DNA from 4 places in the Rahnella sp. ChDrAdgB13 genome. Region 2 is predicted to be linked to each of the others. Evidence: predicted binding sites of a transcription regulator. Region 2 holds the regulator's gene; each other region holds the start of a gene.
The links. The regulator PurR, encoded in region 2, represses purine synthesis genes. The targets are predictions, from matches to a motif close to CANGCAAACGTTTGCNTG.
Positions count from the first base shown of each region.

Region 1: a site for PurR is predicted at 4,455-4,472, ahead of gcvT (glycine cleavage system aminomethyltransferase GcvT). Genes of this name have one in related genera too.
Region 3: a site for PurR is predicted at 4,963-4,980, ahead of cvpA (colicin V production protein). Genes of this name have one in related genera too.
Region 4: a site for PurR is predicted at 5,010-5,027, ahead of rfaQ (putative lipopolysaccharide heptosyltransferase III). Genes of this name have one in related genera too.

Region 1 is NZ_JAEMGT010000062.1:3,419-11,142, reverse strand. It holds gene gcvP (aminomethyl-transferring glycine dehydrogenase) at 1-2,763, opposite strand, end outside; gene gcvH (glycine cleavage system protein GcvH) at 2,873-3,259, opposite strand; gene gcvT (glycine cleavage system aminomethyltransferase GcvT) at 3,320-4,417, opposite strand; gene ubiI (FAD-dependent 2-octaprenylphenol hydroxylase) at 4,728-5,954, opposite strand; gene ubiH (2-octaprenyl-6-methoxyphenyl hydroxylase) at 5,983-7,161, opposite strand; gene pepP (Xaa-Pro aminopeptidase) at 7,180-7,724, opposite strand, start outside.
Region 2 is NZ_JAEMGT010000054.1:1,699-9,422, forward strand. It holds gene J8X26_RS15165 (riboflavin synthase subunit alpha) at 234-887, shown strand; gene cfa (cyclopropane fatty acyl phospholipid synthase) at 997-2,148, opposite strand; gene punC (purine nucleoside transporter PunC) at 2,509-3,720, opposite strand; gene punR (DNA-binding transcriptional activator PunR) at 3,857-4,762, shown strand; gene purR (HTH-type transcriptional repressor PurR) at 4,799-5,824, opposite strand; gene J8X26_RS28050 (YnhF family membrane protein) at 6,158-6,247, shown strand; gene J8X26_RS15195 (C40 family peptidase) at 6,412-7,314, opposite strand.
Region 3 is NZ_JAEMGT010000031.1:109,576-117,299, reverse strand. It holds gene J8X26_RS10855 (ABC transporter permease) at 1-259, opposite strand, end outside; gene J8X26_RS10850 (histidine ABC transporter permease HisQ) at 256-942, opposite strand; gene argT (lysine/arginine/ornithine ABC transporter substrate-binding protein ArgT) at 1,048-1,830, opposite strand; gene J8X26_RS10840 (UbiX family flavin prenyltransferase) at 2,153-2,725, opposite strand; gene purF (amidophosphoribosyltransferase) at 2,855-4,372, opposite strand; gene cvpA (colicin V production protein) at 4,403-4,894, opposite strand; gene dedD (cell division protein DedD) at 5,166-5,972, opposite strand; gene folC (bifunctional tetrahydrofolate synthase/dihydrofolate synthase) at 5,962-7,248, opposite strand; gene accD (acetyl-CoA carboxylase, carboxyltransferase subunit beta) at 7,420-7,724, opposite strand, start outside.
Region 4 is NZ_JAEMGT010000006.1:44,956-52,679, forward strand. It holds gene rfaC (lipopolysaccharide heptosyltransferase RfaC) at 1-808, shown strand, start outside; gene J8X26_RS03080 (sugar glycosyltransferase) at 811-1,728, shown strand; gene J8X26_RS03085 (O-antigen ligase) at 1,703-2,869, shown strand; gene J8X26_RS03090 (glycosyltransferase family 9 protein) at 2,921-4,015, opposite strand; gene J8X26_RS03095 (polysaccharide deacetylase family protein) at 4,017-4,973, opposite strand; gene rfaQ (putative lipopolysaccharide heptosyltransferase III) at 5,180-6,262, shown strand; gene J8X26_RS03105 (glycosyltransferase family 4 protein) at 6,259-7,389, shown strand; gene J8X26_RS03110 (glycosyltransferase) at 7,389-7,724, shown strand, end outside.

The DNA of each region.
Region 1 (7,724 bases), on a different contig from region 2:
TACCGCCACTTCGCGGGTGTACGGATGGCTCCAGTCGCTGACCAGCTCATTCTGCACGTGCGGTGCATTCACCAGCGGGTTGTCTTCCAGCGGCCATTCGCCTTTCGCTACGCGGTCGATTTCACTGCGGATTGCCAGCAGCGCATCGATAAAGCGATCCAGTTCCACTTTGCTTTCTGATTCGGTTGGCTCAACCATCAGCGTGCCGGCAACCGGGAAGGACATGGTCGGGGCGTGGAATCCGTAGTCGATCAGGCGTTTAGCGATATCCATTTCGCTGATACCGGTGGTTTCTTTCAGCGGACGGATATCCAGAATACATTCGTGTGCCACACGACCGTCGCGGCCAGTGTAGAGCACCGGATACGCGTCCTTCAGACGGGTAGCGATGTAGTTGGCGTTAAGGATAGCGACCTGGCTGGCTTGTTTCAGGCCTTCCGCGCCCATCATACGGATGTACATCCAGCTGATTGGCAGGATTGACGCGCTGCCGAACGGCGCCGCAGAAACCGCACCGTTTTGCGTCAGCACGCCGTCAATCTGTACCACGCTGTGACCCGGAACAAACGGTGCCAGATGCGCTTTCACACCAATCGGCCCCATGCCCGGACCGCCGCCGCCGTGCGGGATACAGAAGGTTTTGTGCAGGTTAAGGTGCGAGACGTCAGCACCGATGTAACCCGGCGTGGTGATGCCGACCTGTGCGTTCATGTTCGCGCCGTCGAGGTAAACCTGACCGCCGTACTGATGCACAATCTGGCAAACTTCACGGATAGTTTCTTCGTAAACGCCGTGCGTTGACGGGTACGTCACCATGATACAAGACAGTTCGTCACCCGCTTTCGCCGCTTTCTCACGCAGGTCGCTCAGGTCAATGTTGCCTTGCTTATCACAAGCCACCACCACCACGGTCATACTCGCCATCTGTGCAGATGCCGGGTTGGTGCCGTGTGCTGAACTTGGGATCAGGCAGATGTGACGACCACTTTCGTTACGGCTTTCGTGGTAACGACGGATGGCCAGCAGACCCGCATATTCACCCTGCGCGCCGGAGTTTGGCTGCATACAGACAGCGTCGTAACCGGTGAGCTGAACCAGCCATTGTGACAGCTGACCGATCATTTGCTGATAACCGCCCGCCTGTTCTGTCGGGCAGAACGGATGCAGTTCGGCGAATTCCGGCCAGGTTATCGGGATCATTTCTGCCGCAGCATTCAGTTTCATGGTGCAGGAACCCAGCGGGATCATCGCCTGATTCAGCGCCAGATCCTTTTTCTCCAGACGGTGCATATAACGCATCATCTCGGTTTCGCTGTGGTACTGGTTGAATACCGGATGGGTGAGGATCGGATCCACACGCAGCATGGCCGCAGGAATCGAGTTGCTGTCGGTCGATGCGGCATTGTCCAGCTTGTCGATATCCAGACCGTTATCGTCACCCAGCAGGGCAGCGAAAAGCACCTGAACGTCTTCGCGGGAGGTCGCTTCGTCGAGCGTGATACCGACTGCGCCGTGAATGTCAGTACGCAGGTTCAGGCCGAAGCTCAGCGCGCGTTCCAGCACGGCGGCTTTGTCTTTGACTTCAACAGTCAGTGTATCGAACCAGGTGTTATGACGCAGCGTCAGACCGCCCTGTTTCAGGCCAGCGGCCAGGATGTCGGTCAGGCGGTGAATGCGTGACGCAATGCGTTTCAGGCCTTCAGGGCCGTGGAATACCGCATAAAGGCTGGCAATATTGGCCAGTAAAACCTGCGAGGTACAAATGTTGGAGTTGGCTTTTTCGCGGCGGATATGTTGCTCGCGGGTTTGCATCGCCATGCGCAGGGCTGTTTTACCTGCAGCATCGCGGGAAACGCCGATGATACGGCCCGGCATGGAGCGTTTGAATTCGTCTACGCAGGCAAAGAATGCCGCGTGCGGACCGCCGTAACCCATCGGTACGCCAAAGCGTTGCGCCGAACCAAAGACGACGTCTGCGCCCTGCCTGCCCGGTGCGGCCAGCAGCACCAGCGCCATAATATCAGCGGCAACGCTGGTGATAATTTTGCGGGATTTCAGTTCGCCCAGCAGCGCAGTGTAATCGTGCACTTCGCCGGTAGTGCCGACCTGCTGTAAAAGCACGCCAAACACGCCTTCCAGTTCGAGCACTTTTTCAGCTTTATCAACGATGATGTCAAAACCGAACGTTTCCGCACGGGTGCGAACCACGTCCAGCGTTTGCGGATGCACGTCATCCGCCACGAAGAAGCGGTTAGCATCTTTCAGTTTGCTGGCGCGTTTTGCCAGCGCCATCGCTTCTGCCGCAGCGGTTGCTTCATCGAGCAAAGAAGCAGAAGCCAGATCCAGACCGGTCAGATCTAATGTCAGTTGCTGGAAATTCAGCAACGCTTCAAGACGGCCCTGCGACACTTCCGGCTGATACGGAGTATACGCGGTATACCAGCCCGGATTTTCCAGCATATTGCGCAGGATAACCGGCGGTGTCAGCACCGCGCTGTAACCCATACCGATGTAGGATTTATAGCGCTGGTTCTGGCTGGCAATGGCTTTCAGCTCAGCCAGCGCCTGATGTTCCGTCACGGCATCACCGACGGCCGGTGGCCCCGGCAGCTGAATATCGACCGGAACGATCTGCTGGATCAGCGCGTTTAACGAGTCTGCACCGACCGTATCCAGCATCTGTTGCTGCTGCTGAGAAGACGGACCAATGTGACGGCCGATAAAGGCTTCGTTGTTTTCGAGTTGGCTGAGAGTCTGAGTCATTTGCTACGCATTCCTGAAATCTGCTGGAGGTGTCTTGGGATACTGACAAAAGCTACGGGTCTTGAATTCACCCCGCAAACGGGTTGCGGGGCGGGCATTGCAGTCCTGATTATTCGTCTACAGAAGCAGCATAGGCTTCTGCATCAAGCAGATTAGCCAGTTCGCTTTCGTCTGACGCTTTAATCTGGAACAGGAAACCTGCGCCGTACGGCTCGCTGTTGACCAGTTCCGGAGAACCTTCCAGTTCGCCGTTAACCGCAACGATTTCGCCGCTGACTGGAGAATAAATATCGGAAGCCGCTTTAACCGATTCCGCCACGGCGCAGTCTTCACCTGCGGCGACTTCACGGCCCACTTCTGGCAAATCAACGAAAACCATGTCGCCCAGTAATTCCTGCGCGTGTTCAGTGATACCTACGGTGTAAACGCCGTTGCCTTCTGAACGTACCCACTCGTGGGAAGAGGCATATTTCAAATCTGCTGGAACATTGCTCATTATATTTTCTCCAAAAAAGTGCTTAATTCAGCGTTAACTGGATAATTTTATCTCAAATTTTTACTGCGCCAGCGGTTTGCCATTGCGGACAAAACCTGGTTTGGTGACTTTCACCGGCATTTCGCGGTTACGGATTTGCACAATGGCGTGCTCGCCAATGCCTGCCGGAACGCGTGCCAGAGCAATACTGTAGCCGAGCGTCGGAGAAAATGAGCCGCTGGTAATCACGCCTTCCAGCGTGTTGCCCGCGCTGTCGGTGAATCGCACCGGCAGTTCGTTACGCAATACGCCTTTCTCTGTCATCACTAAACCGACCAGCTGTTCGGTGCCCTGCTCGCGCTGTCTTTCCAGTGCGTCACGGCCAATAAAGTTGCGGTCTTCAGGTGCCCAGGCGATGGTCCAGCCCATGTTGGCTGCCAGCGGTGAAACGCCTTCGTCCATTTCCTGACCGTAAAGATTCATACCCGCTTCCAGACGCAGCGTGTCGCGCGCGCCCAGACCGGCAGGTTTCACGTCTGCTGCCAGCAGTTTCTGCCAGAAATCAGCAACCTGTTCTTGCGGGAGTGCGATTTCATAACCCGCTTCACCGGTATAACCGGTGGTGGCGATAAACAGGTCACCCGCCTGAACGCCGAAGAACGGCTTCATCCCCGCGACCGCTTGTTTTTGTTCAGCGGTAAACAGGGTTTCTGCTTTTTCCTTTGCATGAGGGCCCTGCACGGCTACCAGCGCTAAGTCATCACGCACGGTCAGTTCGATGCCATACGGTTCTGCATGCTGCGAAATCCATGCCAGGTCTTTCTCCCGGGTCGCGGAGTTCACCACCAGGCGGAAATAGTTTTCGTTGAGGAAGTAAACGATCAGGTCGTCGATCACGCCGCCGGACGCATTGAGCATGCCGGTATAAAGCGCTTTACCGGGAACGGTGAGTTTGGCGACATCATTCGCCAGCAGGTAACGGAGGAATTCACGGGTACGGGCACCGTGCAGATCAACGATGGTCATGTGCGAGACGTCAAACATACCGGCATCCTGACGCACAATGTGGTGTTCATCCAGCTGAGAGCCGTAATGCAATGGCATCATCCAGCCGTGGAAATCGACCATACGCGCGCCACACGCAACATGTTGTTCATAAAGCTGAGTCTGCTTAACCATCTTATTCCTCATTTAATTAAGTGCATAAACAGCACACCGCGCAAACGATACCCTTTGCTCGAACTTACCACTGAATAAGCTCACTAACCATAAGTTAAAATATGCAGAGCGGGATAAACGTCAGTGATTTCACAAGGGCATTGTGCAGAGTTTTTGACTGGTAAACTGGGGTTTGTGGCGCAAAATCTACAAATAAACATCAAAAATATCGATGTTATATAACGACAAGGCCAGATTTCTCACCATTTGCAGAATGAGAAATCCGGCCCCGGATTAGAAAATGTAATGGAAAAACCGAGCTGAAATTAGATTATTTCAATCGAAGTAAATCGTCCTGTAACCACTCCGGTAAATCATTCAGCCCCATCGCCTGACGCACCAGTTTTGGTTTCACGCCCGGCAGAGAATCCGCCAGCGTAAGACCAATATCGCGCAGCAGTTTTTTGGCAGGATTGTCACCGGCAAACAATTCGCGGAAGCCCTGCATACCCGCCAGCATCAGCGCGGCGCTGTGTTTGCGGCGGCGCTCGTAACGACGCAGGTACATATGCTGGCCGAAATCTTTGCCTTCTTTTTGCAGGCGTCTGATTTCCGATGCCAGTTCTGCGGCATCCATGAAACCTAAATTGACGCCCTGTCCTGCCAGCGGGTGCACGGTGTGCGCGGCATCACCGACCAGCGCCAGACGTTGTCCGGCAAAGCTGCGGGCATAACGGCCGGTCAGCGGGAAGGTCAGGCGCTCACTTTCAACGGTACAAATACCCAGGCGCAGGTCAAAAGTGCTGGCGAGGATTTTGTTGAACTCCTCAGGCTCCAGCGCGCTCAGACGCTGAGCTTCATCCGGCGAAACTGACCAGACGATAGAAGACAAATGCGCATCAGCCAGCGGCAGAAACGCCAGAATGCCTTCGCCGTGGAATACCTGACGTGCAACAGACTGGTGCGGCTCTTCAGTGCGGATGGTCGCCACCAGTGCATGATGGCGATAATCCCAGAATGTCAGCGGAATGTCGGCGTGCTGACGCAGCCAGGACTGGGCACCGTCCGCTCCGACCACTAACCGCGCGCTGAGCTGGCGATCGTCATTAAGGGTGATAAACGCCTCATTCTCGCCCCACGCCACGTTTTTCAGTGTGGCCGGCGCAAGCAAAGTGATGTCGGAAGATTTTTCCGCACGCTGCCACAGGGCGCGGTGGATCACCTGATTCTCAATAATGTGCCCGAGATGACTGAACCCATATTCTTCGCCACTAAATGCAATTTTACCGAAGCTGTCGCGATCCCAGACTTCCATTCCCTGATACGCATTGGCGCGCTGAGCGATGATGTTGTCCCAGACGCCGATATATTTGAGCAGGCGCTCGCTGGCGGCGTTGATGGCAGAAACGCGCAGACCCGGCTGTTCCGGCAATGGCGAATCGAGATCCGGCAGCTGGTTTTCCAGCACCGCAACGCGCAGACCGCTGCCCTGTAAACCACATGCCAGCGCCAGACCGACCATTCCGCCCCCGGCGATAACCACATCAAAAGATTGCATAATTTTTCCTGTAAAGCCCGGAACGGAATTAACGGTCAACCCAGCCGAGCGTCCGTCGGGTAAACGCATCGCGCAACGGCGTGATGCCTTCCATCGCCAGTAAACCCAGATTGCGGCCAACCATTAACGGCAGATAACGGTTGGCAAAGAGGTGGATCAGGCCGTCGGTCACGCCGACGGTCGCCAGCTGATCGGGCTGACGGCGGTTCTGATAATCGCAAAGTACGCGATAACTGCCGACGTCGTTGCCCTGCTTTGCGGCGCTTGCCAGCGTTTCCGCCAGCGTCATCACATCGCGCAGGCCGAGGTTAAAACCCTGACCGGCAATCGGATGCAGCGTTTGCGCCGCGTTACCCACCAGCGCCAGACGATGGCTGATATGGCTGTTGGCTTTTTGTAATTGCAGCGGATAACTGAAGCGTTTACCGGCCTGTTTCATGGTACCCAGCCGCCAGCCAAATGCCTTTTGCAGTTCGCTGAGGAACTTCGCCTCGCTCCAGTGATCAATTTCTTCACGGGCTTCGCGCGGGTGGCACCAGACCAGCGAACTGCGCCCGTCGGACATCGGCAATAAAGCCAGCGGTCCGTTTTGGGTGAAGCGTTCGAACGCGCGGCCGTTATGCGGTTCGCTGGTGGCGATGTTGGCGATGACGGCAATCTGCCCGTAATCCTCGCGCTGCCAGCTGATATTGCAGGCTTTCGCCAGCGAAGAGTGGGAACCGTCGGCAGCGACCAGCAACTGCGCGGTCAGAGTTTCACCGCTGTCGAGCGTGACACTCGCGCTGTCGGTTTGTCTTTGAACATCAACCACTTTTGCCGGGCAATGCACCGTCACGCCGGGAGCTTTGCTGAGCATGGCAAACAAACGGTTACCGACTTCATGCAGCTCAACAACGTGACCAAGCGCTTCGACACCATAATGCCCCGCAGTGAGATTCACAAAAGCCGCATGGCCGCGATCGCTGACGTGAATGTCACGGATAGGCGTCGCGATTTTTGCCAGTGCCGGCCAGATCCCGACGCGCGCCAGTTGCTGGCAGGTTCCCTGCGCGAGCGCAATCGAACGGGCATCAAAACCCGGATGCTCGTGTTCTTGCGGCGCGGTCGCCTCCACCAGATGCACCGGCAGACGCCCCTGCGTCAGCGAGGAAATTGCCAGCGCCAGCGTGGCACCGGTCATTCCGCCACCAACAATCACTATGCTCATAAAGAAACAATGCTCATATTATTTACGTGCCGCCGCCATTAAGGATTCGATATCATCGGCTTCTTTCACCACATCACCGGTAAGAATTTCAATGCCGGTGGAAGTGATCAGAATGTCGTCTTCAATGCGGATACCGATACCGCGATACGCTTCAGGTACGTCAGCATCCGGCGCGATATACAGGCCCGGTTCAACGGTCAGTACCATGCCGGGTTCCAGCGTACGGCTGCGATCAACCGAGCCATAATGACCGACGTCATGAACATCGAGCCCCAGCCAGTGAGATAAACCGTGCATGAAGAACTGGCGATGCGCCTGCTCAGCGTAAAGAGTTTCCACATCACCTTTCATTACGCCCAGTTTGACCAGTCCTTCGATCATGACGCGGACAGCCGCTTCGGTCGCCGCCTGAATACTGCTGCCCGGTCCGAAGACTTCCAGTGCTTTGTATTCTGACGCCAGCACGATGTCGTAGATCTCACGCTGTGCTTTGCTGAACTTGCCGTTCACCGGGAATGTACGGGTGATATCACCGGCATAGCCCTGATATTCACAACCGGCGT
Region 2 (7,724 bases):
TATATTGAATAAAAAACGCCACGCGTGAAGGCATTTAAGAGCGGAAAATAGCCAGAAGATTGTACATCTTCAATATTTTTAAGCAAACAATGCTGTTAATGACCGGTTAAATAATGAAATCCGTCAATACCAGACTATTTTTGTCCGCAGAGATTTGGCTTTCATTTAATTCTGCGGCAAACTGACCTTAGCGTCGTCTTAATACAGCAGATTTAAACATTGAGGAATAGGCTATGTTTACCGGAATAGTTCAGGGAACCGGAACGGTCGTGTCCATTGACGAAAAACCGAATTTCCGTACCCATGTAGTGCGCCTGCCTGAGGATATGCTTGATAACCTCCAGTTGGGGGCTTCTGTCGCGCACAACGGTTGTTGTCTGACTGTCACAGAAGTGAAGGGGGATTTAGTCAGTTTCGATCTGATGAAAGAAACCCTGCGTCTGACCAATCTCGGCGATCTGAATGTTGGCGATCAGGTCAATCTGGAGCGCGCTGCGCGTTTTAATGACGAAATTGGCGGGCATTTAATGTCCGGACATATTATTTGTACTGCCGAAGTGGCGAAGATTCTGACGTCAGAAAATAACCGTCAAATCTGGTTCCGCATGCCGCATGAAGATTTAATGAAATATGTTTTACATAAAGGGTATATCGGGATTGATGGTATCAGCCTGACCATCGGGGAGGTGACCCGCACCCGTTTTTGTGTGCATTTAATTCCTGAAACGCTGCAAAGAACCACGCTGGGCACTAAGCGTCTCGGGGATAAAATTAATATTGAAATTGATCCGCAAACGCAGGCCATCGTTGATACGGTTGAACGTGTGCTGGCCAGTCGCGAAGCCGCAATCGCCACTGCGCAGGCGATGAACGAAAAGGCTGAATAATCATTTTCAGCACGCGCGTTAACAAGAACCAAAAAGAAAAACCAAAAAGAAAACCGGACATGAACGTCCGGTTTTTTGCTTTTAAAGCGTGGTAAAAGAATTCTGCGAATTAGCGCGGCACGCGCATCCCGCCATCCACACCTTCAGGGCTGAACACAACTTGCCAGAGCTGAATATCACGGGCTCTGAAAGCACCTGCACAGGCATTCAGATAATAGGTGAACATCCGGTGAAAGCGGTCGCCGTAACGCTCTGCCAGTTCAGGCCAGTGTTTCTGGAAACGTTCATTCCAGGCCATCAGAGTACGATCATAATCTGCGCCGATATTGTGCCAGTCTTCCATCACAAATAATGATTCGCTGTTTCGAGCAATTTGCTGGACAGACGGCAGGCAGCCGTTTGGAAAGATATATTTATCTATCCACGGATCGACACTCAGATCTGTTTTGTTAGAACCGATGGTGTGCAGCAGGAAAATGCCGTCAGGTTTGATGTTACGTCGGGCGACATTAAAGTAGGTCTCATAATTTTTGGGGCCCACATGTTCGAACATACCGACGGAAACAACACGGTCGAACTGATCGTTAAGATCGCGGTAATCCTGTAGCAAAATGGTGACGTCCAGGCCTTCGCAGCGTTTCTGGGCCAGCTTTTGTTGCTCGGCAGAAATCGTAACGCCAACTACGCTGACGCCATAATTGCGGGCTGCAAACTCAGATAATCCACCCCAGCCGCAGCCGATATCGAGCAAACGCTGGCCCGGTTTCAGTTGCAGTTTATCGCAGATCATTTTGAGTTTAGCTTCCTGCGCTTCTTCAAGCGTCGTGGCATCTTTCCAGTAGCCGCAGGAATATTGCATATACGGGTCGAGCATCAGGGTAAATAAATCATTACCCAAATCGTAATGTTCTTTCCCGACGATCCACGCCCGTTTACGGGACTGCAGATTGGTGAGGCGTGCTGCTGCGATACGTAGTGTGTCTTTAAAATGGTGGGGGAGTTTATTTTCCAAACCGGCACGGAGAACGCGCTGGAAAAATATATCAAGGCGCTCGCATTCCCACCAACCATCCATATAACTTTCACCCAGACCCAAAGAACCTTCCTGTAAAACACGCTTGAAGAAGTCAGTGTTTTTTACTTTAAGGTCGAAAGGGCGATTACCGTTAACCTGGATGTCTGCCGTAGCCAGCATTTCACTGACTATCCGATACCACTGATTGTCCTGAATGCTTTGGTCTTCTATACACGATGAACTCATAGCTTCTCCATCACTTTCTCTTCTGACTTATTAACCTGCCGGGAAAAGCAAAGGCTATTTTTGCAGGTCTTTATGAGAACAGACGACTTGCGCCACGTCCGATATTCGACACCAACAGAGGAAATTAGAAGAACGCCTGCACACAAAATGTGGGCAGGAAAATCATCCTTGAAAAACGAACCAGAATAAATAGTGTGACGCGAACCTCGCGCCGATGCTAACTATGTAATAAAAGTATTGTAAAAATGCTATTTTATTGGGTTCAGTTGAGTATAGGCTCGCTGGCTGGCATTCTCAATAGTTAATCACTACGAATGTAAATGTCCATTAAGTGATTGTTACGTAAAGTCATTATCACTATTAGTTTGCATTCCGTGCCTGCTGTTTCTGCACCGGTTCCTGTTCACCGGATTGCACTTCTTCCTGACGCAGTGACAGCCAGCGGCCTAAAACTACCAACAGTAGTGTAGACAGCATCGTGGTGACTGTCGCCATGAGTGGTTGCACAATAAATGCGGAAACCAGCAAACTCGCGAGGAAACATAGACCCAACTGCAGTGTATTTTGCAACGCCGCGGCCTTACCTGTATTAGCAGGAAATGGCATTAATGCATTTGCGACGACAATGGGATAAATCGCGCCATTCACCAAAGCCATCAGGCAGAACGGAATTAACAGACTCACCAGACTCGCATCAGTAAATATAGCCACGCCGAACAAACCCGCCACACTGACGCCATAACCTGCCAGCAGCCACGGCAGGATCTTATTCCCATCCGTTTTGCTGATCAGCACACGACACCCAAAACCGCCCAGAAGGAAAGCAATGGTCTGTGGAACATAGCTCAGGCCAATCACACCCGGCGAATACCCCATGTCGCTGAGAATAAACGGGGAACCAGTCAGCCACGCGAAAAAGCCGGCAGAGCAGGCGGCATAAATCATCACGTTACCGCTGTAAACCCGGGAAGCGAGAAGTTTCGCGAAACCGGTTTTATCAGCAGGAGCATGAACCTCTGGCGCATTTTCGCGCAGTGTGGACGTGGTGATAAGCAAGATAACGGCTACGGCGGTCAGCAGAACGAAAATCGCTTCCCAGTCAAAATGGTTGAGAACCCAGGCGCCCAGCAAAGGTGCCAGAGCAGGGGAAAGCGCAACCAGTGGCATGATGCTGGCAAAGGTTTTTTTAGCAACATCGGCAGAAAAGCGATCTACCACCAGCGCCTGCCAGGTGACGGCGGCGGCACAGACGCCGACAGCTTGCAGGAAACGCAGCGCCAGCAGGGCGCGGACATTCTCAACCCATAGCACGCCCAGACAACCGACGACAAAGAGCGCTAAGCCAATCAGCAATACCGGCTTGCGGCCAATCTTGTCGGACAACGGCCCCCACAACAGCTGACCGATGGCAAAGCCGCCAAGGAAAATACTCAGGCTGGCGCTGATCATGCCCGGGCTGGTCATCAGGCTGCTTTGCATCGCGCTGAAGGCCGGAAGGTACATATCGGTCGCTAAAAAGCCAAGCATGCTCAGCCCGGCAAGATAGAGCATAAATCCAAGTGAGGGTTTCATTATTGTCTCTTTAATTTATTTATTGCAGATGATTTGACGCGGAAATCGTATCGGATGCGGAGTTTAACGCTTTGATAACAGGCTTGTGAAACGCTAATATTTGCAATCTGCTATCAAAAATATTGAAGGCTAAACGATGTGGTCAGAATATGCACTTGAAGTGGTCGATGCCGTCGCCCGAACAGGCAGTTTTAGCGCTGCCGCGCAGGACTTGCACCGGGTTCCTTCTGCCATCAGCTACACCGTTCGCCAGCTTGAACAATGGCTGGCCGTTCCGTTGTTTGAACGCAGACATCGCGACGTTATTCTGACTCCTGCCGGTAAAGTTTTTGTCGACGAAGCGCGGGTTCTGACAAAAAAAATGATAGCGACCCGCCGCCAGTGTCAGCAGGTCGCCAATGGCTGGCGCGGAGAATTACGGGTGGCCGTTGACCGTATCGTTAAACCTGCGCGGACACGGCGGCTGGTGCTGGATTTCTATCGCCATTTCCCTGATACCGAACTCATCATTCATTCGGAAGTCTTTAACGGTGTCTGGGACGCGCTGGTCGACGGGCGGGCGGATGTCGCCATCGGCGCGACGCGGGCGATCCCCGTCGGTGGACGGTTCAATTTCCGCGATATGGGTTTTATGGACTGGCATTGTGTGGTTAGCGCGCAACATCCGCTGGCCCAGACGCAGGGAATACTGAGTGACGATCAGTTACGGCCTTATCCGGCGCTTTGCCTGGAAGATACATCGCGGACATTGCCGAAACGCGATACCTGGACGCTGGATAACCAGCGGCGGCTGGTGGTTCCCGACTGGACGTGTGCATTGGAATGTCTGAACGAAGGTTTATGTGTTGGCATGATGCCGGTTCACCGCGTGACACCCTGGATTGAACAGCAAAAATTACAGGTACTGTCGCTGGAAAATACCTTTCCGGACAGCCCGTGCTGCCTGACGTGGGATCAGAGCAATCCGTCGCCTTCGCTGGCCTGGCTGCTTGAATACATGGGAGACACGGAAACGATGAACCGGGAATGGTTGCGCGACTGAGAAAAAAACGCCTGCGGGACAGGCGTTTATTGAAAGTTAACGGCGGTAATCGCGGTACGGGCCGTCGGCTACGGAACGGCGCTCAACCAGTTTGGGATGCACTTCAATAGTCTGCGACTCTTCGCGTTTGCTGATAATTCTGTCCAGCAGCATGGTAAAGGCCATTTCGCCCAGACGTTCTTTTGGCTGATGAACTGTCGTCAGTGCCGGTGAGAAATAGCGCGCGTTACGCACGTTATCATAGCCAATCACGGAAATATCCTGCGGTACGCGCAGGCCCAGTTCATCGGCGGCACAGATTGCCCCCATCGCCATCACGTCACCGCCACAGAATACAGCCGTCGGGCGGTTTTTCTGCATCAGAATTTTGTGCATGGCCTGATAGCCCGATTCCGGCTCAAAGTCGCCCTGAACGACCCATTCTTCACGAAGAGGAATATTGGCTTCCGTCAGTGCTTTCACAAAGCCCTGGAAACGGCCGCCGCCGGTGTTTCGCGCCAGTTGCCCAGGGATCACGCCGATATCGCGATGACCGCGTTCAATCAGATAACGTCCGGCCATATAGCCGCCTTCAAACGCGTTATCGATAATGCTGTCGGTGAAATTCTTACGCGCTTCGCCCCAGTCCATCACAACCATCGGGATAGAGCGGTATTCTTCAAGCATATTCAGCAATTCGTCCGGATACTCCGCGCACATCACAAGTAAACCGTCGACGCGTTTTTGCGCCAGCATTTGCAGGTAGGCCTGTTGCTTCTCCAGATTATTGTGTGAGTTACACAAAATCAGCGTATAGCCTTTTGAGAAACAGCTGTTCTCCACGGCCTCAATCACTTCGGCGAAGTAGGGCGCTTCACTGGACGTTGCCAGCAGACCGATCGTTTTGGTGTTATTGACCTTCAGGCTGCGTGCCACAGCGCTGGGAGAATAGTGCAACTCTTTGATTGCAAGGAGAACCGCGGCTCGGGTTTCTTCGGCGACGAAACGGGTTTTATTGATGACGTGCGACACGGTTGTGGTGGAAACGCCAGCGCGCTTTGCGACATCTTTAATCGTTGCCATGTAAAAAATGACTCCTGTGCTCACGTGTTTCAGCACGTTAGCATTATGTTAATCGTTTGCTTGCGTGGATTTAACTGCTGACTTCGAAAAGGGCAGTGAAATCGTTGGGTGGATTCTTCAGAGTGAGGCGTGAAATGCTCTCGGGTGAAATCGACCGGCACACAGGCGTGGTAACCGACAATTTTCACTTATAATGCAGGAAAGTGGAAGTAAAATTGTCATGAACCTGGTGTCATTCAGCACAAGATTTTCAATGCGAATTATGAGAAAATGCGTTGGCACACATTCAGTGTGGCTATACGAACGCCACAATTTGATCCGTAAGGGGGTTTAATGGACAGCAACCTGAAATTTTCTTTGATCACTACGGTCTGCGCTTTGCTCGTGATTATTGCTTTCAGTTTCACCGCAGTGATGAACTGATTTGCGCGAAAGCCGCAATAAAAAGGGCGATTACCTATAACAGGAATCGCCCTTTTCAATTTTACGCAGTCACCCATTCCGCCGATACTCTTCCCTGCAGAAACTCTTCGTTAAATGCTATTCAATGGCTGATTAGCGAAACTTCAGACTTAACGAATTGTTTATTATCGGATCGTCTTAGGGGTCATTACCCGTCGTGCGCCTACATAATGATCTTGCCAGTAATCGTCACCCAGTGAGGTGATCTTAATGTCTTCGCCGGTGCGCGGTGACTGGATAAACTTCCCGTTTCCTACGTAAACACCGACATGGTCTGCGGCGCCGCGGTTATTAATCCGGAAGAAAACCAGATCGCCGGATTCTAATTCACCCCGTTTGACCGGGGCCGCATCGCGCAAGTGGTACATTTCATTCGCTGTGCGGGGCATTTTAATACGGATCAAATCTTTGTATGCGTAGTAAACCAGTCCGCTGCAATCGAAACCTGTATTCGGTGACGTTCCGCCCCAGCGGTAAGGTTTGCCGACCTGGTGCATCAGCTTGGTCATCGCGGTTTGTTGTGCGTGCTGATAACGTTTCTTGTGTGTTGCGCTGAGCGTTATCGGTTTACTGTCTTCTTCACGTAACTTTTTGCCTTTGCGGTGGCGGCCATACGCTTCTTTTTTACTGGCCTTTTCACTGCTGTTTTTAGCGAGAGAGCGGGTTTTCGTTTCCTTCCCTGCTTTCGCCTCGGCCCGGGTTGTCTTGAGTGTTTTTTCTTTTTTACTCTCGGCCCGCGTCTTTTTTACTGTTTTTTCAGAAGACGTCTTTCGCTTAACCAGTTCGGTACTTTTGACTTTCTTCTTCGAATTTTTTTCCTGAGTTTTAGGTTCTGAAACCGGCGCGACTTTGGTTTTCTTGCTGGTTTTCGCGGCTGCCGTTTTTCGCTTTCGGCGTTCTTCCGGCGTGACCTGGTTAACATGACTCTTTCGCTGGTCGGCAGCGACACGAGTCTGTGGCGACGCATGAGCCATATTCAGAAACAGCTGGGTAAAGAGCAGCACAAAAAGCGTGAACAGTAAGCGCATAGCTTCGTTACCATGAGTGGTAGGGTTAAACATCAGGGATGTCAGAGTATTGCCTAAAAGAACGAGACAAAACAGCACGAATTGCCTCGATTCTAGATCATATTGTGAGAAAAAGTTAATAGCTTTTTTTATGTCGAAATAACCGCCATTTTTAGTCAAAAAAATAACCACTTTTCATCATGTTATTATTTAAGTTAAAGAATGGGATTTTGCAAATCTGACATTATCGTGGAACGGCAAAAATGTTATTCTCGATGAATCTTTAAATATGTGAACCTGAACGCAAGCGCAAAAGATTGTTTAGCGAAATGCCAGTATTGAGAAAGACCCCACAAAAATTGGCGTTTTTATCTGGTGGCAGCCATCGTTACAATAGAAAGCATTGTGATTGCACACCGTCTCTGTGTGCT
Region 3 (7,724 bases), on a different contig from region 2:
TTTCCAGGCTGTACATGCCGGAGTAAAACACCAGCAGCTGCACGTAAAGCGGTGTACCGCGAAAAACGTAGGTATAAAGCCAGATTGGATAGCGCAGGAATTTGTTGGAGGAAACGCGGCCAACCGCCATCGGCACCGCCAGTAATCCGCCCATCACGACGGAGCTTATTAACAGCCACAGCGTGATCGCCAGTCCGGTAAAACGGTAACCGTCGCTGTACAGCAAGGACATGCCGTATTGTTGTAAAATTTCGATCATAGGTCCGCCCTCTTCACACCCAGCGAATAACGGCGATCAAGCCAGACCAGCACGCCGTTCGACAGCGTGGTGAAAATCAGATAAACCACACCCGCGACAATCGCGAAGTAGAAAGGCTGATACGTGCCTTTGCCTGCCAGCTGCGTCGCTTTCACCACGTCATTCAGGCCAAGCAGGGACACCAGCGCGGTGGCTTTCAAAATAACCTGCCAGTTGTTGGCAATGCCGGGCAGCGCAAAACGCATCATGGCCGGGAATAAAATACGACGAAAAATCTGCGAGCCGCTGAAACCAAACGCCGTCGCGGCTTCAATCTGACCGCGGGGAACCGCCATAAAAGCACCGCGGAACGTCTCGGTAAAATAAGCGCCGTAAATAAAACCCAGGGTAATAATACCCGCGCTCATAGGATCGATATCAATCTGAGAAAAACCTAAGGATTCAGTCAGGCTGTTAAGCGCAATCTGCAATCCGTAGAAAATAAGCAACATTAAAACCAGGTCAGGGACGCCGCGAATAAGCGTGGTGTAACAACCAAAAATACCCGAAATAACCCGGCTTTTTGACAGTTTCCCGCCCGCCCCGATAAGCCCGATCACCAACGCTAAAATCACTGACGAAATCGCCAGCTCCAGTGTCACCAATGTGCCCTGGATAATTACCTGGGAATACCCATACAGCATGTATTTGTCCTGTCTTCAGTGGATCCCGGCGCAGGTTACGCTAACCCTGCGTCAGAACCGCAGGGAGCGGCGAACCGCTCCCTTTGGCACATCTCACAGCGCAAATCAGCCGCCGTAAACGTCAAAATCGAAGTATTTTTTGGCCAGTTTGTCGTAAGTGCCGTCTTTACGCATGCTGTCGAATGCTTTGTTTAGCGCAGCCTGCAAATCGGTTTCGTTCTTACGCAGACCCATGCCTGTGCCCACACCGAAGAATTTATCGTCTTTCACGGAAGGACCCGCGAACGCGTAATCTTTACCGGCAGCCTGTTTCAGGAAGCCTTCGCTGCCTGCCACTTCATCCTGGAAAGCCACATCCAGACGACCTGAGGCCAGATCAGCGTAGATCAGATCCTGGTTCTGGTAAGCCACCACGTTGATGCCTTTTGGCTGCCACATTGCGTTGGCATAGGCTTCCTGAGTAGAACCTTGCAGAACACCGACGTTTTTGCCTTTCAGCGCGTCCAGCGTTGGCAGAATTTTAGAACCTTTTGGCGCGATCAGACGGGCGTTAGCCGCGTACAGTTTTTCCGTGAAATCAATTTCCTGCTGACGTTTTTCAGTGATCGACAGGGAAGAGATAATCGCATCAATTTTCTTCGCTTTCAGAGAAGGGATCAGCGCATCAAAGTCACTTTCAACGTAAGTACATTTGATGGCTGCGCGTTTACACATCTCGTTAGCCAGGTCGATATCAAAACCTACCAGCTTGCCGCTGGAGTCTTTTGATTCAAATGGGGCGTAAGTCGGATCAGTACCGATATTAATTGCTTTAGGCGCGGCAGCAAATGCACTACCTGCACTGGCTAAGACCAGAACCAGCGGAAGAACCTTGAACAACTTTTTCATACATTAGCCTCAGTGATTATTCATCTGTTGTGGTTGTGTGTGCGTGAATGAACGTCTTTTTATAGTTTGCTGAACGGCGCAAATGGCTTTTTGCCAGGTTTTCTCATGCACGTTCCGTGCCGTTTCTCCGTAAGGTCATTTTCATCTCATGAAGAACGAAAACCGTTCAAAAAAGCATCGGGATAATGAAAGTTTTCAAAGGTCTGAAGGAAGAATAGCTGAAGCGCCCGTGAACACTGCACCTTAATGAATCAAATTGTGATCATTGTTGGTGCAATGTAACGGTATTGCGCAAAAGAGGTGCGTAACGCGGTGAGAAAGTTTAGTGACTGCCCTGCCATCGAACAAATAAGTCTTGCGGAAGCTCGATATCAAACTGGTCGATCACCCGGTTGACGGTCTGATCGATAATATCTTCCACGGTTGCCGGCCGGTGATAAAACGCCGGAACCGGCGGCATAATAATCGCGCCCAGCTCGGCGGCCTGCGTCATCAGCCGTAAATGCCCCAGATGCAGCGGGGTTTCACGCACGCAAAGTACAAGGCGTCGCCTTTCCTTGAGCACAACATCCGCCGCGCGCGTCAGTAAACCGTCGGTATAACTGTTCACAATGCCGGAAAGGGTTTTGACCGAACAAGGCAAAATCACCATGCCCGTGGTTTTAAATGAGCCGGAGGAGATACTGGCGGCGATATCGCGGGAATCATGCACGACGTCGGCCAGCGCCTGAACATCGCGCAGTGTCAGATCCGTTTCCAGCGTCAGCGTCTGGCGGGCGGCATTGCTCATCACCAGATGGGTTTCAATATCCGGTACGCTCTGCAAAACCTGCAAAAGCCTGACACCATAAATTGCGCCGCTGGCGCCGGAAATACCGACAATAAGTCGTTTCATGAACACTGCCTTAGAAAATGTTACCGGACCTGATGCCGCCAATACTGACATAAATTCAGACATAAAAAAACGCGCCCGCCCGGAGTTCACCGGAGGAGCGCGTTTAAGCGGATGTCAGCAACCGGCTAATCAGCCTTCGTTGTGCATCTCAAGGTTTTCCGCTTCCTGCTGACCACGCAACGCCTGAGCGTCGTCGTTGCGCAGCGCTTCGAGGTATTCCAGATAGTTCTGGTCAACGTCTTTGGTGACGTATACACCGTCGAACACGGAACATTCGAATTTCTCGATGTCGGTATTGTCTTCTTTCACTGCGGCGATAAGGTCGCTCAGGTCCTGGAAGATTAACGCATCGGCACCAATGATCTGGTTGATTTCGCTGACTTCGCGACCATGAGCAATCAGTTCATTTGCGCTTGGCATATCGATGCCGTAAACGTTCGGGAAACGAATTTCCGGCGCCGCAGAGGCCAGATAAACACGTCGTGCACCGGCTTCACGCGCCATCTCAACAATTTGCTGAGAGGTAGTGCCGCGCACGATGGAGTCATCGACCAGCAGCACATTTTTATCACGGAACTCAGCGCGGTTAGCGTTCAGTTTACGACGTACAGATTTACGGCGTTCCTGCTGGCCCGGCATGATAAAGGTACGGCCTACATAGCGGTTTTTCACAAAACCCTGACGGTACGGTTTATCCAGAATACGCGCGATTTCCAGCGCGATATCGCAGGAGGTTTCCGGGATCGGAATGACCACATCGATATCCAGATCTTCCCATTCACGGGCAATTTTTGCGCCCAGCTTTTCACCCATACGGACACGGGCGCTGTAGACGGAAATTTTGTCGATGAAGGAGTCCGGACGCGCGAAATACACATACTCGAACAGGCACGGATTGTACTGAGGATTCTCAGCACACATGCGGGTAAACAGCTGGCCTTTCTCGGTGATGTACACCGCTTCGCCCGGCGCGACGTCACGCAGGAACTCGAAGCCCAGCGTATCAAGCGCTACGCTTTCAGATGCGACCATATACTCGTTGCGGCCATCTTCCAGCGTACGTTTACCGATAACCAGCGGACGGATACCGTGCGGGTCGCGGAACGCCAGCATACCATGGCCGATGATCATCGCCACGCAGGCATAAGCACCACGAATTTTCAGGTTCACGGCAGCCACAGCGGCGAAAATGTTGTCGGCTTCCAGCGGGTAATGCTGGAAACGGTCCAGTTCACTCGCCAGGATATTGAGCAAGATTTCAGAATCGGAAGTCGTGTTCACATGACGGCGCTGGCCTTCGAACAGGTTGCTTCTTAATTCGTGAGCATTGGTCAGGTTACCGTTGTGGGCGAGTGTGATGCCGAACGGAGAGTTGACGTAAAAAGGTTGAGCTTCTGAGGCACTGGAACTGCCAGCCGTTGGATAGCGAACATGGCCGATACCCATGTTGCCTTGTAAGCGTTGCATATGGCGGGCTTCAAAAACATCTTTCACCAGGCCATTGGCTTTCCGTAAACGGAAATTGTTATTGGCATCGATGGTGGTGATGCCAGCAGCATCCTGCCCACGGTGTTGTAGCACCGTTAACGCGTCATAAATCGACTGGTTTACCGGCATGAAACCGGCGATACCGACAATACCGCACATGTTGTCTTTTCCTCTTCAGCGCTGCCAGAACTAAATATGTTTTGGCAAGAAACTCGACGTGCTCTGCAGGTAGTCAAAGAACCACCTGATGATATAACTGAACTGTGGGATCAACTGGGATTGTTTCCAGTCGTCACTTTGCGAAAAACTGGTGAAGGTATCCAGGAAGAACAGCATCGCGGAGACGATAAGTACGCCGCGCAGTGCGCCGAAGCACACACCTAACACCCTGTCAGTGCCGGACAACCCGGTTTTTTCAACCAGTGAACTGATCACATAGTTGACAATTGCACCTACGATCAACGTCGCGATGAACAAGATGGCAATTGCGATCCCGTTTCGAACTAACTCATCTTCGAAACGCGTGAAGTAGATGGCGAGATACGGGTAATAATGACTGGCTACAAAGAAGGCGCAAGCCCAGGTAACCAGTGATAAAGCCTCGCGAACAAAGCCACGGATTAAACTGACTAAAGCAGAAAATCCGATAACCGCAATGATGACGTAATCAATCCAGACCATTAACAATTCCAGTGTCTAATCCAGTCGCGTCTACCCCGGCATCCAAATCGCTGCGAATTCTAACAGAAAAAGAAAACGTTTGCGTAGCGGAAATCAGCCGGTCAGACAAATTAATAATAGCGATTAAAAAAACCTCAACCGCAGCATAAACCTATAAAATCCCAACCCGGCGATCTTATAGAAAAAGGGCACAAATCGCTTGTGCCCTCCCTGGTATTTTTTGTGTTTTTAGTGCCTTCCGGCCTCCCCGCTCTCACGGGGAACCGCAAGATTAGTGCGCCGAATAAGCGCGCACCTGTCCGCCTAACCCGCTGAGCTGTTGCAGCTGAGGGAGTGAAGCTTCCAGTTTTTGTTTTGACGCATCCGGGCCCACATAAAGCCGCGTGATTTGTCCCTGCACCGGCGTCGCCGGAACAGAATAAGCACGGAACCCGGAAAGCCGCAGAGTCGCAACAATCTCGGTCGCTTTCGCCGCATTTTTCAATGCGCCGAGCTGCACAACATAAGACTGACCCGCCGGCGCTTTTTCTTCCGGCGCAGGCTTAGGCTGTTCCACGGCTTTCGGTTGTTCAACCGGTTTCGGCTGTTCAGCGACGACCTTCGGTTGCTCGACCGGCTTCGGCTGTTCGACCGGTTTTGGTTTCACCACCGGTTTGGCTTCCGCCAGCGGTTTAGGTTCAATCGTTTTTGGCTTCTGCTGAACAGGTTTTGCTGGCGCCGTTTGCACCGGTTTCTTCTGCTCAGGCAGCGTCGTGACCGGCGGTGCTTCGACCGTCGTATTCCCCGGCGCTACGTTGCCATGATTTGCGGCATTGGTATTGGTTGCCGCACTGTCGATGTCCTGCGCACCGTTCATAGCCTGATTTGCGCCTTCCGGCGGCTGAGCGGGCAATGACTGCGTGACAGGCGGTACAGAATCCTGTTCCTCAACATCACCCGGTTTTGGCACCAATGGAATAGACGCAAATTCGTCTTCATAATGCTTTTTCTTGCCGTCGAGTAAACCGGGCAAAATGATAACGCCCAGCGCCACCAGAATGACCGTCCCGACCAGACGATTTTGAAACTTACTTGCCACTGTTTTTCCCCGTGTCGATAGCATCCATTACGTGAGCTACGGTGTGGAACGAACCGCAGACAATCACAATATCCTGAGGAGCCGCCTCCTGCATAGCCTGTCTCCAGGCAGACTCCACATCATCAAACCGGCGCGCCTGATTCAGGTGCGAGGCCAGTTCTTCAACGCTGGCGCCACGTGGCCCTTCCAGCGGTGCGCAATACCATTCATCCACCTGAGGCGAAAGACAAGCCAGCGTACCGGCAATATCTTTGTCTTTCAACATTCCCACCACCGCACGCACTTTCCCGCCATGGCGCGGCTGTTCAGCCAGGCGTCCGGCCAGATAAGCCGCGGCGTGCGGGTTGTGCGCGACGTCAAGGATCAGGCGTGGCGATTCACTGACCGTCTGGAAACGCCCCGGCAGCGCAGCACGCTGTAAGCCGCTGCGTAACGCCTCTTCAGGAATATCCAGCGCCGAATAATGCAACGCGGCCAGTGCCGTCGCGGCATTCGGCAGCGGAACATTCGGCAGCGGCAATCCGTCCAGTATGGTGACTTCTTCGCCATCCTGCAAAGCCGCCCAGCGCCAGTTTCCGGCGTTTGCCGCGAAATTCCAGCTCTCACCCCGGCGGTATAAATCTGCATGTTTCTCTTTTGCCACATTGGCAATAGATAGCGGCATATCCGGCTCACCGACTACGGCTGGTTTGCCTGAACGGAAAATACCGGCTTTCTCGCGGCCAATGCTCTCGCGATCTGAGCCGAGCCAGTCAGTATGATCCAGCGCGATGCTGGTGACGACCGATACGTCCGCATCAACGATATTGGTCGCATCCAGACGCCCGCCCAGCCCGACTTCGAGGATAACAATATCCAGCTTCGCCTGTTTGAACAGCTGTAACGCCGACAGCGTGCCGTACTCGAAATAGGTCAGGGAAATATCGCCCCGCCCGGCTTCCAGCAGCGCAAAAGAGGCACAGTGCGCAGACTCAGGCAACTCTGCGCCCTGAATACGGACGCGCTCGGTATAGCGGACAAGGTGCGGGGAACTGTAAACGCCCACACGGTAACCCGCGGCCATCAGAATGGCTTCCAGCGTCGCACAGGTGGTGCCTTTGCCGTTGGTTCCTGCGACGGTAAAGACGCGTGGCGCAGGTGTCAGCAAATCAAGTTTTGTCGCCACCGCTTTGACCCGGTCAAGGCCAAGCTCGATAGCCTGAGAATGGAGGTTTTCAAGATAATAAAGCCACGTGGCCAAAGGCGACGTGGCTTGAGGGATAAGTTGATTTTGCATGAGTCCCGTTCAACCTGAGTTAGGTTCACTTCGACACTACATCACCAGACTGTGATAGCAGGCAATGCCCTCTTTGTCAGAACTGACGAAGAGTAAAAGCACAGCCAGGAGGTGCCGGGCGGCATAAAACAGGTTACCGCCCGAAAACTGACCGGCTTTTACCTCGTCCGATCAGGCATCCTGATGATGGTCAGCGGCAGAACCGTTGACAGGAACATGGACGTCAACCACATTCGGCTCCGGGTGCCCGGTCAGTTTCGCCAGAACGCTGCCGAGTTTGGCGCGCATGTCCGGACGACGCACGATCATATCAATCGCGCCTTTCTCAATCAGGAATTCACTGCGCTGGAAGCCCGGCGGCAGCTTTTCACGAACTGTTTGCTCGATAACACGTGGACCGGCGAAACCGATCAGCGCTTTCGGCTCAGCGACGTTGATGTCGCCCAGCATTGCCAGGCTGGCAGAAACGCCACCCA
Region 4 (7,724 bases), on a different contig from region 2:
TATCCCGGTAGCCATCCGGCGCTGGCGCAAAAACTGGTTTGGTTCCGAAACCCGCCAGCAACGTTGTGATTTCAAACGTGAAGTGCAGTCACGAACTTACGATGCCGTCATCGACGCACAAGGCCTGATCAAAAGCGCGGCACTGATTACCCGTGTCGCAAAAGGCGAAAAGCACGGTCAGGATTGCAAAAGTGCCCGCGAGCCTTTTGCCAGCTGGTTTTACAATCAACGTCACGAGATCGATAAAAAACAGCATGCTGTCGAACGCACCCGTGAGCTTTTCGCAAAAAGTCTGGGCTATCAAAAGCCGGCGACTCAGGGCGACTACGCCATCGCCGCACGCTTCCTTTCACATCCATCGCAAGATGCTGGTCAGTATCTGGTCTTCCTTCACGCCACTACTCGCGCTGATAAACACTGGCCTGAAGAGCACTGGCGCGAACTGATTGGCGTGCTTAGTACGCAGAATATCCGTATCAAACTGCCGTGGGGCGCGGAACACGAATATCAGCGTGCGCTGCGACTTGCAGAAGGTTTCCCTTTCGTTGAAGTATTACCCAAATTAAGCCTGCAAAATGTGGCCGAAGTGTTGGCAGGGGCAAAGGCTGTCGTTTCAGTCGATACCGGCCTGAGTCATCTGACTGCCGCACTGGATCGCCCAAATATCACGCTTTACGGCCCGACAGATCCTGGGCTGATCGGGGGATATGGGAAGAATCAGTTTATTTGCCGCCCGCTATCCGGGAATCAAATGGCGGACATTCTTCCTGAACAGGTAAAAACACTGCTCGATAAGGAGGCCGGTTAATCGTGGGATCTTTTTTCAAACAGATTTACCGATACACGCACCCGCGGTCATACAGGCACAATGAAAATTTATGGCCCTATATGAAAATAGACAGAGCGCGTTCGGGGGAAATAACTAAACTCGAATATCGCGGCCAGTATGTACCCATAGCCGATCTTTCCTCCTTAAAAGGAAAGTTTTCCGGGCCGGTAATGCTGACTGCCACCGGGCCTTCCGTAAAAGAAATTGATTTTACCCAACCCCCTCTCCCGATTCCGGCTTTTGGCGTTAACGGAGCCTGGTCGCTGAGCCAATTTTTTGAATTCTCGTTTTACGTTATCGTAGACATGGGATTCTTCGATAAAAAGCCCGAAATCGTAGCTAACATTATTGCCGCACGTAATTTGACCTTATTTACGACGGCGCATGGCATAGCCAGAATCGTTGATCGCTTCGGATTAAAAAATATTCAGTGTACATTAGCGCTTATCGAAGATGCTGCTTGTAGAATTTACCAGCCTGCACTCAAACCTCATGAGCTAAAAGATTTTTATGTTGTTAAAGAGAGCTCAGCTGAGTTTGCTCCGGACCGCGCAGATATCGGTTTTTCAACGGATATCCGGCAGGGGATTTTTGATGCCGGTACAGTGATTTACTGGGCATTACAGATTTCCCTGTATCTTGGTTTTACCGAACTGTTTATCGCAGGCCTGGATATGAACAACTTTGATAAACCCCGGTTTTATGAAAGCCAGAGCGATATGCAACCCACGAACCTTAAAGGTATTTTCACAAACCTTGTTTTACCTGCATTTCAACATGCCAGCTTATTACTTAAAGATAAGAAAATAAGAGTTGTTAATCTTTCAGTCAATAGTGCTATTCCAGACTACATTTTTGAAAAGGTTTCATATAATGATGCATTTTTTAAGAAGAATTAATGCAGAGCATCTTTATTATTTATTCTTTACATTGTTTCTTTTCTTCAGTGCAATTTTTTGCGGCTATACAAGATCGACAAACCTTTTCCATTTATCGGGAATAGTTTTCCTTTTCCTAATTTTCAGAAACAAAACATTTCGCGATACCCTTCTGCATAAAAAACAGATGCTTTATGGGCTGATTTTTTGCTCAATTTATCTGTTGTATTTTTCGCTGAGCACCCTTTGGGGAGACATCCCGTCAAACCTTGAGTCAGCGTTAACACACAGTTTATACATTCTGATTTTTGTCGCCATGGTCGCGAAAATATTAAGCAGCGAGAAAAGAGAGATTGCTCTGGCAGCGATAATTTTCGGATTTGTTGCTTTAGCGCTTTTCTTAATTGTTGTTGATTATCAAAATTTACTGACCAACCGACTGATGAGCCCAATATCCCCCGGCCCGAGTAATGTCATCGATGTCGGCGGATACTTTTCAATCGGGATAATTCTCTCATTGCTGGCGTTCAAAGAGAGTAAGAAACCTGTGTTTATCATCACAGCCTCTATACTTTTCATCGCATTATTACTCACTCAAAGCCGCGGGCCCTTTATTGCTCTGGTGATCTCGCTGATCGTCACGTCACACTATAAAATTCTTTCCAGGAAAAACGTTTTAATTGCAGCCATCGCACTGGCCGTTGTCATTACAGCCATGTCATATATTGGCATTACTGAGATGGTCATTGAACGTTTTCAGGAGTTGTCATCGCAGGTTTACTTACGTCTCAGTATCTGGCGACATACGTTTGAAGTGATCTCTCCTGACATAGTTTTCGGTTACGGTTTTGATAAGAGTCTGAATTTCATTAATTACAGTGGCGAACACATCACAACGACACATAGCTTGTATCTTGGGAGCATGCTGAAAGGCGGGTTGGTCGGTGTCATTTCACTTCTGATGCTGCTGGGTTATATCGCTTACAGGGCGTTATGTTACATCAAGGAAGAAAGACGTTTTGAGGCAGCTATCTTCATATTCATGCTGATCTTTTATGTTTCGCAGGGAATGTTCAATATCAGTAATCCCAGCGAAAGCTGGTACTTATTCTGGTTCCCGATAGGTGTTTTGCTGGCCGGAGAAATAAAGAAAGCCCGATAGTAAATGGCGAAACAGAGCAAGGGAAAAATAGCTATTCCCTTGCTCTCACCCTCAGAGCGGTAACAATAATTCGATTCTTTCCAGAACATCCTCAGCATTAATGATAGCTAAAGGCTGTATTTTTATATCTGCTGCCAGATTTTTAATATCTGTAGAAACACGCATGACCTGATGCAATTCCATATCCTGATAAGGCCCCGTATGGTCAGGATTTGCTGTCACGAAAAGGCTGACAGTTTTGGTTTTCAGCGCGACGGCAAGATGAAGCGGTCCGGTATCTCCGGTAACGAGCACATCCATGTTTTCTATAATGCCCATCAATTGCTTCAGATCGGTTTTCCCGATATAGCTGGTGACCCGTTTTACTTCATCTTCCGACAATGAATTCAGGAAGAATTTTTCATAGGCCAGTTCTTTTTTTGTCCCAATCAGCACAACTTCATACTCAGGCCCCAATTGGAAAAGTACTTTCGCAAGCTCAGAAAATTTTGATATTGGCCAGCATCTTATTGGTTCAGAGGCGCCCATCTGAAAACCAATAATTTTCTTTCCGGCTTCTTTATTAAGATGCGTGAAATCAACTGGAATAACCATTTCATTATTGGATACATCGCAACCTAACAAACTGCACATATTCAATTTTCGTTGAATCAGATGGCAGCTTAAAAACGATCCTTCATTAACAAGCCACTTTTCCATCCCAATCTTCTTACCGCCGTATATATCCTTGACGATATATTGGGAGCCGGACATCACTGCGCTAAGAATGTCGTAGGGTGCTTTTGAGTGTAAGATTACCGTTAATTCAGGCGGCCGCTCTCTAAGTTGTGTGACCAGTTTTCTGACGTGTTTTACCTTCTCATCCCAATATACTATCCGGTCAAAAAAAAGACTTCCCTCAACGAGGGTTTTATTTTTTTCACTGGAGACCAGTGTAATGAACGCATCCGGATAGCGTTGTCTTACCGCACGAATGGCTGGCGTATTGAACATTAAATCGCCCAGCGCCGTGGTCGAGTAAATAGCAATACTTTTAAAATTCTCTTCTGCCGAGAATGACTTCCGGCTTTTCAGAGTGGGCTTAATCTTTACATAGCAATGTAAGAAAAGATTAATCCAAAATATTTTCATCCTTTTCTGCGACATCTTAGTTCATCTTCCATTGATAATATTCTGCCAGAGTCATCCCCTGTGCCCGTTCGCTTATCCAGCTAAACAGCTTTTCCAAATCGTCGTAGAGTCTTTCAATGTCTTGTTCGTTTTTGAACGTCGGGCTTCCGCCGGGCATGAACTCTGAAGAGTGCAGCATGAACTCGATATAGTCAGAACCCTGCTTAAGAGTCTGCTCAGCAACCTTTTTCATATTCTCAACATTGCCACCGGATGGGCGCAACCAGAGCGTAGAAGGCGACCGGGTTTTTCCGCGAAGTTTATCGTAGCCGCTCTTAATATGATTGAGCATTCCCGAGTGCTTAAGCTGAATACTCATCGGGACTTCAAGAAGCGGAGAATTGCCCGCTTTTGCAATATCATTGAGGTCAATGAAATAAGCCTCTTTCGGAAAACGGCTGTAATCCGTTCCGCCCGCCCCTTCAGGGTTACCCGGTGAAGATGACCAGTTCACATGCGGTGTCACCGAACAATCAACAAGATATCCCTGCTCAACCAGCAGCGACGCATAAAACTCATTAAACGCCCAACGACCCGCGCGATGGCTGAGCATTTTTGTCTGGAAATTGTCTTCCAGCAGTTTCGTCATAAATGCCACTTTAGCCTTGATTTGGTCTTCCGGGAATTCGATCAGGTAAGGCTTGTGTCGCCAGTCATCATCGGTCAGCGCGACAAGCGGAGGGCTATTCCAGGCATGTAAATGCATGCCAACTTCGCCCTTCCCCCGCCGGATCACATCACTGGCAAACTCCACATAAGCAGCATCCTGCGCCATTTCATAATTCGTCAGATAAACCGGCTTAAAGGCGTACTTTTCGCAAAGGCTCTGGAATCGCGGCAGAAAGCGGGTGTTCTCAGTGGAAATGCGCTCATGATTTTGCCAAAGATTGTCACCCTCGGTATCTATGGTGATGATAAATGCGGGTTTTTTCATTGAACTGGCCTAATTTTATCTTATTAATCAAACGTACAGGATGACGGTTACGCGGGCATGCCAATGCAAACATACCGCTATGACAACAATTTATTGGATTGTTTCTATTTTTTGGGATTTTCACCCTCAACGCAAGAACCGTGTTGGGTGTAGCCTGAGGCTTCAGTGTACTTTAGAATCGTGCTTTGATTCCTAAACAGTGATGAATTATGACGACTGCTCAAGCACAAAATCCGGATTCCTCTATCAGGCGTATCCTTATCATCAAACTACGTCATCACGGCGATATGTTGCTGACGACCCCGGTCGTCAATACATTGAAGGCGCGTTATCCTGACGCTGAAATTGATATGCTGATATACCAGGAAACCCGGGATATGCTGGCGGCCAATCCTTCCATTCATCACTTGCATTGCATTGACCGCACCTGGAAAAAACTCGGCGTGTGGTCCCATATGGCTCATGAAATTCGTTTAATGAAACAGGTCATGTCCCGCCATTATGATCTGACGCTCAACTTAAGCGATCAGTGGCGAAGTGCCATTGCCACCCGACTTACGGGCGCGTCTGTCCGCCTGGGTTTCGATTTTCCAAAACGTCAGGGCGCATTTTGGCGTTTTTGCCACACCCAACTGGTCAGTACGAAAAACCATCATGCACTTCATACCGTTGAACAAAACCTCTCCCTGCTGGCCCCCCTTCAGCTTCCTTTGATAAGACCGGAAGCCACGATGAGTTATGCTCAGGAAGACGGTGAAAAGGTACAGCATTTATTACAGCAGAATCAGGTTTCTGGCCGTTATATTGTGGTGCAGCCTACCTCTCGATGGTTCTTCAAATGCTGGTCAGAAGAAAAGATGGCCGCCATGCTTACGCAATTGCACGCTGAAGGCTATCCACTGATAGTCACTTCCGGGCCGGACAAACACGAGCTCGCCATGGTCGATCGTATCCTGAAACTTTGTCCTCAGATCAATCTGATTTCTCTGGCCGGCAAATTAACGTTACCCCAGCTTGCCGCCTTGATTGATGGTGCCGCGCTATTTATCGGCGTGGATTCTGTCCCGATGCATATGGCGGCGGCTTTGAAAACTCCTCTCGTCGCTCTGTTTGGCCCGTCAAAACTGGTTTTCTGGCGCCCATGGGAAGCCACAGGTGAAGTGATTTGGGCCGGTGATTTCGGGCCACTTCCTGATCCGGACAATATCGATACCAACACGTCCGAACGTTATCTGAATGCCATTCCCGTAGACGTCGTGACTGATGCGGCCAGGAGATTATTAGCATGAAAGCATTCCGGCTTGCTTTAGTTCGCCAGAAATACCGCCCTGACGGAGGCGCCGAACGGTTTGTTTCCCGGGCGCTGGAAGCACTTGAAAACCAAAATATCGAGCTTAATGTCATCACCCGCGAATGGCAGGGTGACATTAACCCCGATTGGAATGTGCATCTGTGCAACCCGTGGAAATTCGGTCGTGTAAGCAGGGAGCGCGGTTTTGCCAACGCGGCCCGGCAAATCTGGCAAAAAGAGAAATTCGATTTGGTGCAAAGCCACGAACGGATACCTGGCTGCGATTTATACCGGGCCGGTGATGGCGTTCATGTCAGATGGCTGGAAGAGCGTTCGCGATTGTTGCCTCAGTACAAAGCAAAAAGACTTTTCACCGACAGGTTTCACCGTTACGTCATGCAAGCCGAAAAGGATATGTATGCCGCGCCAGAGTTGAAAGCGGTTATCTGTAATGCCGAAATGGTTAAAAAAGAAATCATTGAGCGGTTTTCTGTGCCCGCAGAAAAAATTCACGTCATTTATAATTCTGTAAATAACCAACATTTCATACCGGTGACCGCCCCGCTGCGCGCTCAGCTTCGCCAGCAATATGGTGTGCCGGCGAATGCGACTTGCATGATCTACGTTGGCTCGGGCTTTGAGCGTAAAGGCCTGGACGCGGCAATTAAAGCCATTTCAGGAACGTCGCGACATCTTCTGGTTGTCGGCAAAGATAAAAATGAGCCACGGTATCGCGAATTAGCGGCTGCAAGCGGCTGCAAAGATCGGGTGCATTTCTTTGGCGTTCAGCAAAATACGCTGCAGTTCTATCAAATGGCTGACGGGTTGCTACTCCCTACTCTATACGATCCGTTCCCCAACGTGATTCTCGAAGCCATGGCCTGTGGCCTGCCCGTGATCACTACCCCAACCTGTGGTGGAGCCGAGTTTATAGAAAATGGGAGAAACGGATTCGTTTGTGATGCGCTGGATATCAACGACCTGCAGCAAGCGATTATGGCTCTGCCGTCGAATGTGGTAGATTCTCGCGAGTCTCTAAACTCACGGGAAACGGTCATGAACAATACGCCTCAGCACCTTTCAGAGCAGCTTCTTAACCTCTATAAAGAGCTTCTGAACCGATGATAAATATTCTGATTGTTATCGATGGTTTGCCAGGCGGCGGTGCCGAAAAGGTTGTTCTGACATTAGCCGAAGGCTTTCTGCGCGCCGGACACCGTGTTTCGCTATTTTCATTAAGAGACGTTTGTGAGTATCCGCTGCCAGACGGTCTGACTTACCGGGTGATAAAAGATAAATGCCGTGCGCCGTGGCGTAAAATCACTGAGCTTACACGCCGTGCCCGGTTGCTTGATCAGGCCGTACAATCCAGCGACGAATTTGATTTGGTATTATCAAACCTGCACAAAACCGATCGTATCGTTTCCCGCAGCAAATACCTCCCCCGCCATAAAGTCTGG